2 regions of the Exiguobacterium sp. s89 genome follow, and region 1 is predicted to be linked to the other one. Evidence: predicted binding sites of a transcription regulator. Region 1 holds the regulator's gene; the other holds the start of a gene.
The links. Region 1 encodes Rex, which represses fermentation and respiration genes when NADH is low (regulators of the CRP and FNR family bind a similar motif). Its sites were predicted from a motif close to TTGTGAAATATTTCACAA; they were not measured.

Region 2: cydD (thiol reductant ABC exporter subunit CydD) is a predicted target of Rex. The motif match lies at 2,452-2,469, and genes of this name have one in related genera.

The regions. Positions count from the first base shown of each region.
Region 1 covers NZ_JACSKS010000005.1:102,457-108,213, forward strand. Annotated here, with positions in the region: gene KNO96_RS12585 (PspC domain-containing protein) at 1-177, shown strand, start outside; gene KNO96_RS12590 (FAD-dependent oxidoreductase) at 212-1,558, opposite strand; gene KNO96_RS12595 (YesK family protein) at 1,748-2,041, opposite strand; gene tatC (twin-arginine translocase subunit TatC) at 2,168-2,956, opposite strand; gene KNO96_RS12605 (twin-arginine translocase TatA/TatE family subunit) at 2,960-3,154, opposite strand; gene KNO96_RS12610 (redox-sensing transcriptional repressor Rex) at 3,187-3,843, opposite strand; gene KNO96_RS12615 (ABC-F family ATP-binding cassette domain-containing protein) at 3,994-5,757, shown strand, end outside.
Region 2 covers NZ_JACSKS010000002.1:97,808-103,564, forward strand. Annotated here, with positions in the region: gene KNO96_RS06510 (glycoside hydrolase family 31 protein) at 1-1,569, shown strand, start outside; gene KNO96_RS06515 (Crp/Fnr family transcriptional regulator) at 1,685-2,374, shown strand; gene cydD (thiol reductant ABC exporter subunit CydD) at 2,496-4,220, shown strand; gene cydC (thiol reductant ABC exporter subunit CydC) at 4,217-5,757, shown strand, end outside.

The DNA.
Region 1 (5,757 bases):
CGTACACTTCGTAAGTCGGCGACCGACCGCTCTCTGTCTGGAGTATGCGGTGGGATTGCTGAATACTTTGGTATTTCATCAATCGGAGTTCGACTCATCTTTTTGATCCTACCTGGGAGTTTCCTGCTTTATATGATTTTGACGAATTCCATGAAAGATGCCCCACGCTATCTATAAAAAACGCAGAAGCTGTTAGCTTCCGCGTTTTTTGTTAGGCATTCACTTTGTCTTTCATCGCTTCAAGCGCTCCGCTGTTCAGGAAGTGCCATGGCTTGTTGTAGTGTGGTTGGAAGAAGAAGTCTACATAGGCGAGCTCTTCGATCGTCATCTCGTTTTGGATGGCTAGCGAGAGCGTGTTGACCGCTTGCGTCAAATCCGCTTTCGATAACACTTGTCCACCGACAATGCGATGTGTCCCTTTTTCATAGACGAGTTTGAATTCGACTTTCTCTGCGGTCGGCATGAACTCCGGACGATACGCGTCCTCAATGACGACACTTTCCACTTCGAGTCCAAAGAGCGCTGCCGCTTCTTCCGTCAAACCAGAAGACGCGATATTCCAGTCATAGAGTCGAAGTCCTGACGTTCCTTGTGTCCCTTGGTAGCGGACGCGTGGTTGCATCATGTTCTCCGCAATGAGCGTTCCCATGCGGACAGCGTTCGTCGCAAGTGGGATATAGGCGTGTGTGCGTGCCGGGTTGTAGTAGACGGCACAGCTGTCCCCCGCCGCAAAGATATCCGGGTTGCTCGTGCGCATGTATTCATCGACGATGATGGCGCCGTTCCCGAGCATGTCGACCTGTCCTTCTAGGAGTCCTGTATTCGGACGGAATCCGACGCACAAGATGACGAGATCCGCTTCGAATTCACCTTTGTCTGTCACGACATGTGTGACGTTCCCATCTGTTCCACGGAACGCTTCAACCGTCTGACCGAGTTCAAGATCGATCCCGCGACTGGTCATGTCCGCTTCTAATGGATCTGTGAACGACTTATCGAGATATTTGTTCAAGATGCGGTCGGCACTATCGATAAATGTGACATGTTTTCCGTATGCTTCGAACGCTTCGACGAGTTCGACCCCGATATAGCCCGCCCCGATGACGGCAATCTTCGTCGCATCCGTCGCACGCTCGATAATGCGTTGGGCATGCGCGTAGTTTTTACAGAGCTCGATTCCATTCATTTCGATTCCTGGGAGCGTTGGGACGATCGGCCATGAACCCGTCGTGACAATCAAACGGTCATACGTGTCATGCACGTCTTCCCCGGTTTCAAGATTTTTGGCGTGGACCGTCTTCGCTTCGGTGTCAATCGACAAGACGTCATGTTTCATGCGCATCGTCGCACCGAGTTCTTCAAGTTCACGTGGAGAGGAGTAGAACAACTCTTCCGCACGTTGGACGACCCCACCGACGTGGAGCGCAATCCCACACGAGAGGAAGCTGACGTTGTCGTTCCGCTCGTAAACGGTGATTTCGAGATTGTCGTGCTTGGCAAGTAATCCTTTAACAGCTGCTGTTCCTGCGTGTGTACATCCGATGACTGCGATTTTCATATGATTGTCTCTCCTTTAGGTGTTAGGCAAGTTAGCGTTTGTGATAAAAATCACATTCACTTTCTGAACTTAGTGTACTATTTCACAAGAAGGTTTGACAATCCTTTTGCTCACTATTTCACGTAAAAGTGTCTAAAATTTGAACTCCATGCGTGACAACAAAACCGTCCCGCAACCGGAACGGTTCACTTACGAATTCGTCGTGCGTCGTGCTTTGATCCAGTGATAGATGACGACGCCGATATAGGTGACAAGACCGATCACGTATAAACTGAAGCCGATCATGCTCCAGCCCAGACCATCCCATCCGCGAACAAAGACGAGACCAATCAAGATCAGCGTGTATCCTACCACGAGCAGCATCAACGAAAAGACGAGTCTTCGCTTAAATTTCGACTTCAAAAAGTTCAGCATGGCAATCAATAAAATCGTCGTCAACACACCGATGATGATGATTGCATCCCCGTAGTACTCCCAAATCATCGCTTCTCCCCCTGGCATCCAACTGAGTAGCTTTATTTTATCATGTCAGTCATGTGTTTTCGTGTTGTTGAAAAACGTTCGTTACCAAAAATCAAAAAAGCACCGTCTCCCTGGAAGGAACGATGCTCATTTCTCATTCATCTGTTTCATTAAATCCATCTGTTCTTGCACCATCGCTTCTTTCTCCCGGCGCAGCACCCCTTTATAGGTGATACGTGAAATCGATAAGCTGATCTCATATAGGAAGAAGAGCGGTAGTGACACCATGAGGTGCGACGTCAAGTCCGGTGGTGTGATGAACGCCGCGACCACGAATAGCGCAAAGTACGCGTACTTTCGAATCTTCGATAAGAAGTACGGGGTCACGACACCGATCCGGGTGAGGAACATCGTCACGACCGGTAATTGGAATAATAGACCGAACGGAATTGTCAGCTGCAACAAGAACGCGAAGTAATTATTGGCCCCGATGAGTTGTTCGAGTCCGAGGTCTTGCCCGAGGTCCGTCGAGATATCGAGGACGAGCGGGAACAACCAATAGTAGGCGAACGCAAGACCAATCAAGAACAATCCGAAGATGATCGGGATATAGGCAAGCGTGCCTTTCCGCTCATTCGGATGCAGACCGGGTGCGACAAACGCCCACACTTGATACAGTAGGAATGGGCTCGCCGCAATCAGGCCGATGACGAGCGCCAAGTTCAAGTAAATCATGAGTGGGTCCGCGACCCCAAAGGCGTTCAGTTCGAGCCCACGTTCGATGAGATCTTCTTGCAAGTACGCGAGTACATATTTGACACTCGGCAAAGCCATCAAAAAGAAGGCAAAGACGACAAATGCAGATAGCATCAGTCGTCTCCGCAGCTCTGTCAAGTGATCGGTGAGTTCCCGCTCTTGATCAGGTTGATGATTCATGGCTTACTGCTCTTTCTTTTCGATAGCTTTCTTGTCGTTCTTGTCGTTCTCGTCGTGCTCGTTCATCATGCCGTTCGTTGCATTTTTGAACTCACGAAGCGTCTGCCCGGCCGCGCGACCAAACTCCGGTAATTTCTTCGGTCCGAAGAGAATGAGTGCGATGATGGCGATGACAAATAGACTCACCCCACCTGGCATCCCGACGACGAGTGATGATGCTAGTAATTCCATTATTGATGGACCCCCTCAGCGGTTGGATAGTGTTGCATAAAGTAAATGAGTGACTGCAGCTCAATCGACAAATCGATGTGATGGACGCGAACGGTGTCCGGTACAGTGAGTCGTGCCGGTGTGAAGTTCAAGATACCCTTGATGCCGAATCGCACCAAGTCGTCTGCGACGGGCTGCGCATAGGCAGAAGGTACCGTCAAAATGGCGACGTCGATCTTGTTTTGCTTCATAATCTGTTCCATCTCATCGACGTGATGAATTGGGACGCCTGACATCGTCGTGCCGACTTTTGTCTCGTCTGCGTCGAACCCGACGACGATATGTGTGTTATTGTTTTTAAGGAAGTTATAGTTGACGAATGCCGTCCCAAGGTGACCGACCCCGACCAAGGCGACATTCGTAATCTCGTCTTGATTCAGTGTCTTTCGGAAAAAGTCTAACAGATACTGCACGTTATAGCCATATCCCTTTTTACCGAGCGCACCGAAGTACGAGAAATCACGGCGAATCGTAGCCGAATCGACCTTGACCGCCTCACTCAGTTCTGCTGAAGAGACACGTTGTTTCCCTGACGCATGCAGGCTTTGAATAAATCGATAGTATAGTGGCAACCGTTTGGCTGTCGCTTGTGGAATCTTTGGTTCGTTTTGACTCAACGGAAAGAGCCTCCTTTTTACGACACGTTACAAACGAATCTGAATTTCATACACCTTGATTGTAAACGAATTCACATGACCACTCAACGAATATACCTAAAATCGCTGAAAAATACAGTATACTAAATAGAGAGAAAGGGGTTTTTTCACTTGATCCTACTGCAAGTCAACAACTTATCCAAATCCTTCGGCGTCGAGCCGATTTTAGAAAACGTAAAACTCGAAATCCAGGAAGGTGAACGTGTCGCCCTCGTCGGTCGGAACGGTGCCGGTAAGTCCACACTTTTGAAAGTCATCGCTGGTGAATACAACTATGATTCCGGGGACATCATGAAGCCAAAAGACGTCACCATCGGCTATCTCGCCCAAGACTCAGGGCTCGAATCCGACGAGACAATCTGGAACGAGATGCTCACCGTCTTCACGGACTTGATCGAGCAGGAGAAGACGCTCCGTCGCATGGAAGCCGACATGGGATCCGAACGAATCCTAAATGACGCCGCTGCGTACGAACGTCTCCTCTCTTCTTACGATGAAGAGCAGCATACGTTCAAAGAGCGTGGCGGTTACCAGTATGAAGCGACCATCCGCTCGGTCCTCCATGGGATGCGCTTCTATCCGGATGACTTCGAACGTCGCATCGACACGCTATCCGGGGGACAACGGACGCGTCTCGCCTTGGCGAAGATGCTCCTTCAAAGTCCTGACCTGCTCATCTTGGATGAGCCGACGAACCATTTGGACATCGAGACGCTCGCCTGGCTCGAGAAGTACTTGGGCGGCTATAAAGGAGCTGTCCTCATCGTCTCCCACGACCGGTACTTCCTCGACCGTGTCGTTTCGGTCGTCTATGAGCTGTCACGTCATCGGAGCCGTCGCTTCGTCGGGAACTACACGAAGTATCTCGAACAGAAGGCCGCCATTTACGAGCAAGAGAAGAAGCAGTTCGAGTCGCAGCAAGAAGAGATTGCCAAGATGCAGGATTTCATTCAGCGAAACATCGCCCGAGCGACGACGACGAAGCGTGCACAAAGCGTGCGGAAGCGTCTCGAGAAAGTCGACCGACTCGATGCCCCGGACGGTGACGAACGCAGCGCCGTCCTCTCGTTCTCCATCAAACGCCAGAGCGGGAACGATGTGTTGAGCGCGAGCGACCTCGCCATCGGGTACGAAGAACCAATCGCCCAGCATCTCCGCTTCCAACTGCAACGCGGTGAATCCGTCGCCCTCGTCGGTCCGAACGGGGTCGGGAAGTCGACATTACTCAAAGTATTGACGAAACAACAAACCGCCCTCACCGGTGAGATCCGTTACGGGACGGGCGTCGAAATCGGTTACTACGACCAGGAGCAACAGAACTTGTCTGACACAAACCGCGTCATCGATGAGATTTGGAACGACTGGCCGCTCATGCGCGAACAGGAAGTGCGGAGTCTTCTCGGTCAGTTTCTCTTCAGCGGCGATGACGTCACGAAACGTGTCCTCGAACTATCGGGTGGTGAACGGGCACGTCTTACGTTGGCCAAGCTGAAGCTCGAGCAACCGAACCTCCTCATCTTAGACGAGCCGACGAACCACTTGGATCTCGACTCGAAGATGATTTTAGAGAATGCCCTCCTCGACTATCCGGGCACGATCCTTTTCGTCTCGCATGACCGCTACTTCATCGACCGTCTCGCGACACGTGTATTAGAGATCACGCCGAACGGCATCGATGAGTATCTCGGGGACTATTCGTACTACGTCGAGAAGAAAGAAGAGCTCGAAGAACTCGCACGACTCGCTCGTGAGGAGACGAAGCAGGTCGTCGTGAAAAAACAACGCGCCGACAAGGAACAGCAACGGGAAGAGCGCCGGATCAAACAGCGCATCGAAGAGATCGAGCTGGCGATCGAGCAACATGAGAAGCGTCTC
Region 2 (5,757 bases), on a different contig from region 1:
TATTCCTGGAATAAAAACCTCTTCCCTGAACCGAAGCGTTTCCTCAAATGGTTAAAAGACGAAGGGATGATGGTGACGCTGAATCTGCATCCCGCGGACGGGGTACGTGCGTTTGAAGACAACTACGCGGCGATGGCTGAAGCGATGGGGATCGATCCGGCATCGGAAGACCGAATCCCGTTTGATTTTTCAGACAAGCGATTCATTCAAGCGTACTTCGAACAGATGCATCATCCGCATGAAGCGGACGGCGTTGACTTTTGGTGGATTGACTGGCAGCAGGGTTCGACGTCGAAGATGGAAGGGCTAGATCCTTTATGGATGCTAAATCATTACCATGCGGTCGATATTGCCCGTGACGGCAAGCGGCCGCTCATTTTCTCTCGTTATTCAGGCCCGGGAAGTCACCGTTATCCGGTCGGATTCTCGGGAGACACAATCATCTCGTGGGCCTCGCTCGCCTTCCAGCCGTATTTTACCGCAACGGCGACGAACATTGGATACGGTTGGTGGAGTCATGACATTGGTGGGCATCATCGTGGTAAAAAAGATGATGAGCTCGCCGCACGATGGGTCGCGTATGGGGTGTTCAGTCCAATCATGCGTCTACACTCAACGTTCAGCACGTTTAACGGCAAAGAACCTTGGCGTTTCGGTATAGAAGCCGAACAGTCGATGAAGCGATTCTTACGACTACGCCACCAACTCATCCCGTATTTGTATACGATGAACTATCGTAATCATGCGGATGCCTTACCGCTCGTGTTACCGATGTATATCGAGCATCCTGACGACGAAGCGGCTTATCAGGTGGCGAACCAATTTTATTTTGGAAGTGAACTCGTCGTCTCCCCGATCGTCACGCCGATGGACCGAAAACTCCACGTCGCCGCGGCGAATGTGTGGTTACCTAAGGGAGAGTGGTTCGATTTCTTCACAGGACACCGCTATGAAGGAGATAAAACGATTCGTGTGTTCCGTGGACTCAATCAACAACCGGTCTTCGCCAAAGCGGGTGCTATCGTTCCATTGATGCCACACGAGCCGCACGGAAACGATACGGGGAATCCGAGCGCATTAGAGGTGCTCGTCTTCCCAGGTGCTTCAAATACATTTACGATGTATGAGGACGACGGAGAAAGTAGGGATTATGAAACAGGGGCGTCGCTCGAAACGACGTTCACGCTCGATTGGGAAGCACGTACGCTACACATCGAGATGTCGGGCGACCTGACTCTCGTTCCGCCGAAACGGACGTTGACGATTCTTGTCCGCGGTGTTGTCGGTGATGGTGATTATGATGCAGAGACACAGACGTTACACATTCCATTCGGTGAATTAAAGAAAGAACAGACCGTGACACTTCCGGTCGATGTGACGCAGAACGCACATCGACTCGACCGTCTCTATCGGTTTTTAGACCGCGCGGAAATTGCCTACGACTTGAAAGATCGCCTGTATCAGATGGCCACAACGAAGACCCGTCTCGAAGCATGGTTGTTTGATCTTCATGCGTTAGAACTCGATCGAGATTTGCAGGACGCGCTACTTGAACTTATGTTGGACTAAAAGGGGGGCAACCCCTTTTTGTCATGTCAGAAAAATGTTGGATTTTGAAAGCGTTTTCAATTGTATATCATCTATAATGAAAGCAAGAGATCTGATTGGAAATGAGGAGATACACATGCGACATAGATGGACTATCGATGATTTACGACAGTTAACGCTTTTTGCGACATGTTCAAGTCGGACGCTTGAACAGCTCATCCCGCACGTCTATTGTAGGACTTATCGGAAAGGGCAACTGTTATTCATGGAAGGTGACCCACGGGAGCGTGTGTATTTTTTGATGAGTGGTTACATTAGGCTCGAACGAATGAATGAGAATGCGACACATCATTACGCCGACTATGTAAAACCGAAACAGTTCTTTCCTTACAACGGTTTGTTCACGGGGGAAGACTATCGCCATACTGCCGAGGCAATGACGGATATTGAAGTCATCTATATTCCGACGGACCGTTTCGAGCGGTTCGTGTCCACACAGTCGAGTATGTTGCTTTATATCATTGGGCAGATGAACCGTATTCTTGATTTACATGAGCGGCGTGTCCAAGAGATTATCACACCGAGTGCAAAAGAGCGCGTCTTGAATACGCTCCATTTTTTGATTGAAGATTTGGGGGAGCCCGACGAACAGGGCGTGCGTGTCCGATGTCCCTTCACCGCGGTTGAACTTTCTCGTTTGTCCGGCACGTCCCGCGAGACGGTCTCAACGATTTTAGCCAAACTTCGTAAAGAAGATGTGCTTCGTATCGATGCCCACCAACTCGTCATCGGGCATCCTGAATATTTTGAGCAAGATATCGATTGACGCCACTCAGATGAGGGCGTCTTTTACATACTCAAACGAGCGGAGCATTCGCTTCAAACCGTGGCATATTGTATAATTAGTGATGAATCTCACAAAGAATTGAACTGTAAATAGAGAAAGGATGAATGCAGTGAAACGACTGCAAGCCCTTGCGTTCGCCGAAAGAAGCCATATCAGCGGACTCGTATTATCTTCGGTCATGATTGGACTCTCCATTTTGGCACAAGCGTATTTAATCGTCGACATTGTCGACCGAATCTTCTTAAAAGATGAATCATTCGAAGCTGTCATCCCGGCATTGCTTTGGCTCGTTGTTGCACTGTTAGTACGGGCGCTTTTCGGTTATGTATCTGGCCGAATCGGTGCGAGCCTATCCGAGAAGGCGAAACAGACGTTACGTCTTCAATTGTTGGATCGCTATGCCACGAGTCCGGTCGAATCGTCCTTGACCGGTCAGTCTGGTAAGAAGGTCAGTGTGTTCATGGACGCCGTTGACGAGGTGGACGCTTACTTCAGTCAATACTGGCCACAAGTCATCCAGACATCGATCATCCCGCTCCTCATTTTGGTCGTCGTTTTTAGCCAACACTGGATTTCGGGTGTCATCATGATGGTGACGGCACCGTTCATCCCGCTGTTTTTCATCATCATCGGGATCGCGACTCAGAAAAAATCAGAGGAACAGATGGAAAAGATGAATCAATTTTCCGGAAAGTTCTTGGATGTTCTGCAAGGATTGACGACGCTGAAACTTTATAACCGTACCGAACAGGAAGCAATTGCAATCGAGAAGAGCAGCCTCGATTTTCGGGATGCGACAATGATTGTGTTGAAGACAGCATTCTTGTCCGGTCTCATGCTCGAATTTATCTCCATGCTCAGCACCGGGGTTGTGGCACTAGAAGTCGCACTACAGATGGTCGTTTGGGAGAATCTCACGTTCTTCTCAGGCTTTTTAATCTTGGTGTTGGCACCGGAGTATTACTTGGCCATTAAAGATTTAGGCAGCGCCTTCCATACGGGTCGAGGCAGTATGGGCGCGGCGGATCGAATCTTTGAGGTGCTAGACGCCCCGGATGATCGTACTCAATGGGGAACGAAGTCGCTTGATTCACGGACACCAGACCTTGAACTCGAGGACATATCGTTCGAATATGCAGGCGGGCGCTTTGCGCTTCAGCCGTTGAGTGGTCGCATTTCATCCGGTACCCACCTCGCTTTAGTCGGTGCGAGCGGATCTGGGAAGACGACGGTGCTCAACGTCATCTCCGGACTCCTGCAAGTGAAGTCGGGACGCGTCCTCGTGGACGGCGAACCACTTCATACGTTTGGTGAGTCTGCCTGGTATGGAAACATTGCGTATATCTCTCAAAACCCGTATCTATTTGCGGGGACACTCGCCGACAATATTTCTTTAGGTGAGGCGGCCGATGAGCGGGAATTACAAGAAGCAGTCGAGGCAGCTGGATTATCTGAGGTGATTGCACACTTGCCGAACGGGATCTGGACGGAGCTTGGGGAAGGTGGATTTGGGTTATCCGGCGGTGAAAGACAGCGTCTGGCACTCGCTCGAGCCTTCTTTAAACGACCAGGGATCTTACTGTTTGATGAACCGACGACCGGTCTCGATTTGAAAACAGAGCGAATCGTCAGACGTTCCATCGATGAGCTTTCCAAAGATGCAACGTTGATCACGGTGGCACATCGCCTGCATACAATCAAAGAGGCGGATACGATTTGGTTTATGGATGACGGGAAGCGAATCGCAGAAGGGACTCATGAAGCATTGCTCGCTGTCCCAGAGTATGCGGAACTATTTGCGCTTCAGAAAGGGGTGAGTCGATGAACTCGCTTTGGACAATCACAAAATGGATGATGCGCGAGAAAAAAGATATTCTTCTCTCTATCTTCTTTGGATACGCAGCCGGATTAGCGGCGGTCGCCTTGTTTGCGGCAAGTGGATACCTCGTCTCGCGGGCAGGACTCGTCCCGCCCCTATATGCGCTCATGGTACCCGTCGTTTTGATTAAACTGTTCGGGGTCATTCGAGCAGGAAGTCGTTACCGAGAGCGCCTTGCTTCACACCGAGCGACATTTACGATTTTGAGTGAGCTACGCGTTCGGTTTTATCGACAACTTGAACCACTCGTTCCGTCTATTTTCGCAAAATATCGGAGCGGGGATTTACTTTCGCGCGTCGTCGGAGATGTTGAGAGTCTTCAAAACTACTTTCTCCGTGTATTTTATCCGCCAATCATACTCGTGCTCGTCTTCTTAAGTACAATCTTTTTTATCACTTTCTTCTCATTTTCGGTCAGTCTATGGATTTTACTCGGTGTACTCGTCACCGGCTTCTTGATTCCGCTCGGATTTGCTCGGATTCGCGCTCGTCATGATGAGACGATTCGTTCGTTACGTGGGGATGTGTCGATTCAATTGACAGAGATGCTGTACGGGCACCGGGATTTGAAACTTCATCACCAACTCGATCGCACGAAACAAGCTGTCTACACGCGTAGTGAACGTTACATGGAGGCGGAGCGGAAAGACGCGACGAATCAATTTTTTAATTCGTCGCTCGTCGTCGCAGCCTCGTTACTCGTCTCATGGGGTGTATTGGCAATTGGTGCGTATCAGGTGGTAAACGGAGACTTGAACGGTTTATTCTTGGCAATGCTCATCATGATGTCGCTCACTGCGTTTGAGAATACGACACCGATGGCTGTGTTCCCAGGACACTTTGCAGACAGTAAGCAAGCAGCCGATCGTTTGTTTGAAGTGACAGAACCGAGTGAAGCGATTGAGGCGTTTGAAGCGAAACGACAGGACGTGACTTTCGCTGCTTCCCCGTCGATTTCCTTCAAAGAGGTTCGCTATCGTTATCCAGATACGTCTCGAGATGTGATTGATGAGGTGACGTTACACATCCCGAGCGGTTCGAAGACGGTCATCGTCGGACCGAGTGGATCCGGGAAATCAACGTTGCTTCAACTATTGTTAGCATTCGTTCGAACGGAAAAAGGTGCGATAAGATTGGATGACAAAAACCTGAACGACGTCAAACAGACAGCCATTTGGCGTCATGCGAGCGTCGTCTTGCAAGACAATCATTTCTTTTACGGCACCGTACGAGAAAACCTGGCGTTAGCCGGTGACTTCACAGATGAAGAGATGAACGTAGCGCTTGAGCGCGTCCGTTTGGCATTCTTGCTAGACGAACCGGTCCTTGAAAAAGGGGCAAACTTGTCAGGTGGAGAACGCCAACGTCTAGCCATCGCACGGGCACTTCTCAAAAACGGGCTACTCTGGTTGCTCGATGAACCGACATCGGCACTCGATGCAGGAACGGAGGCCCATGTCTTTTCTGAACTGTTACAGCAAGC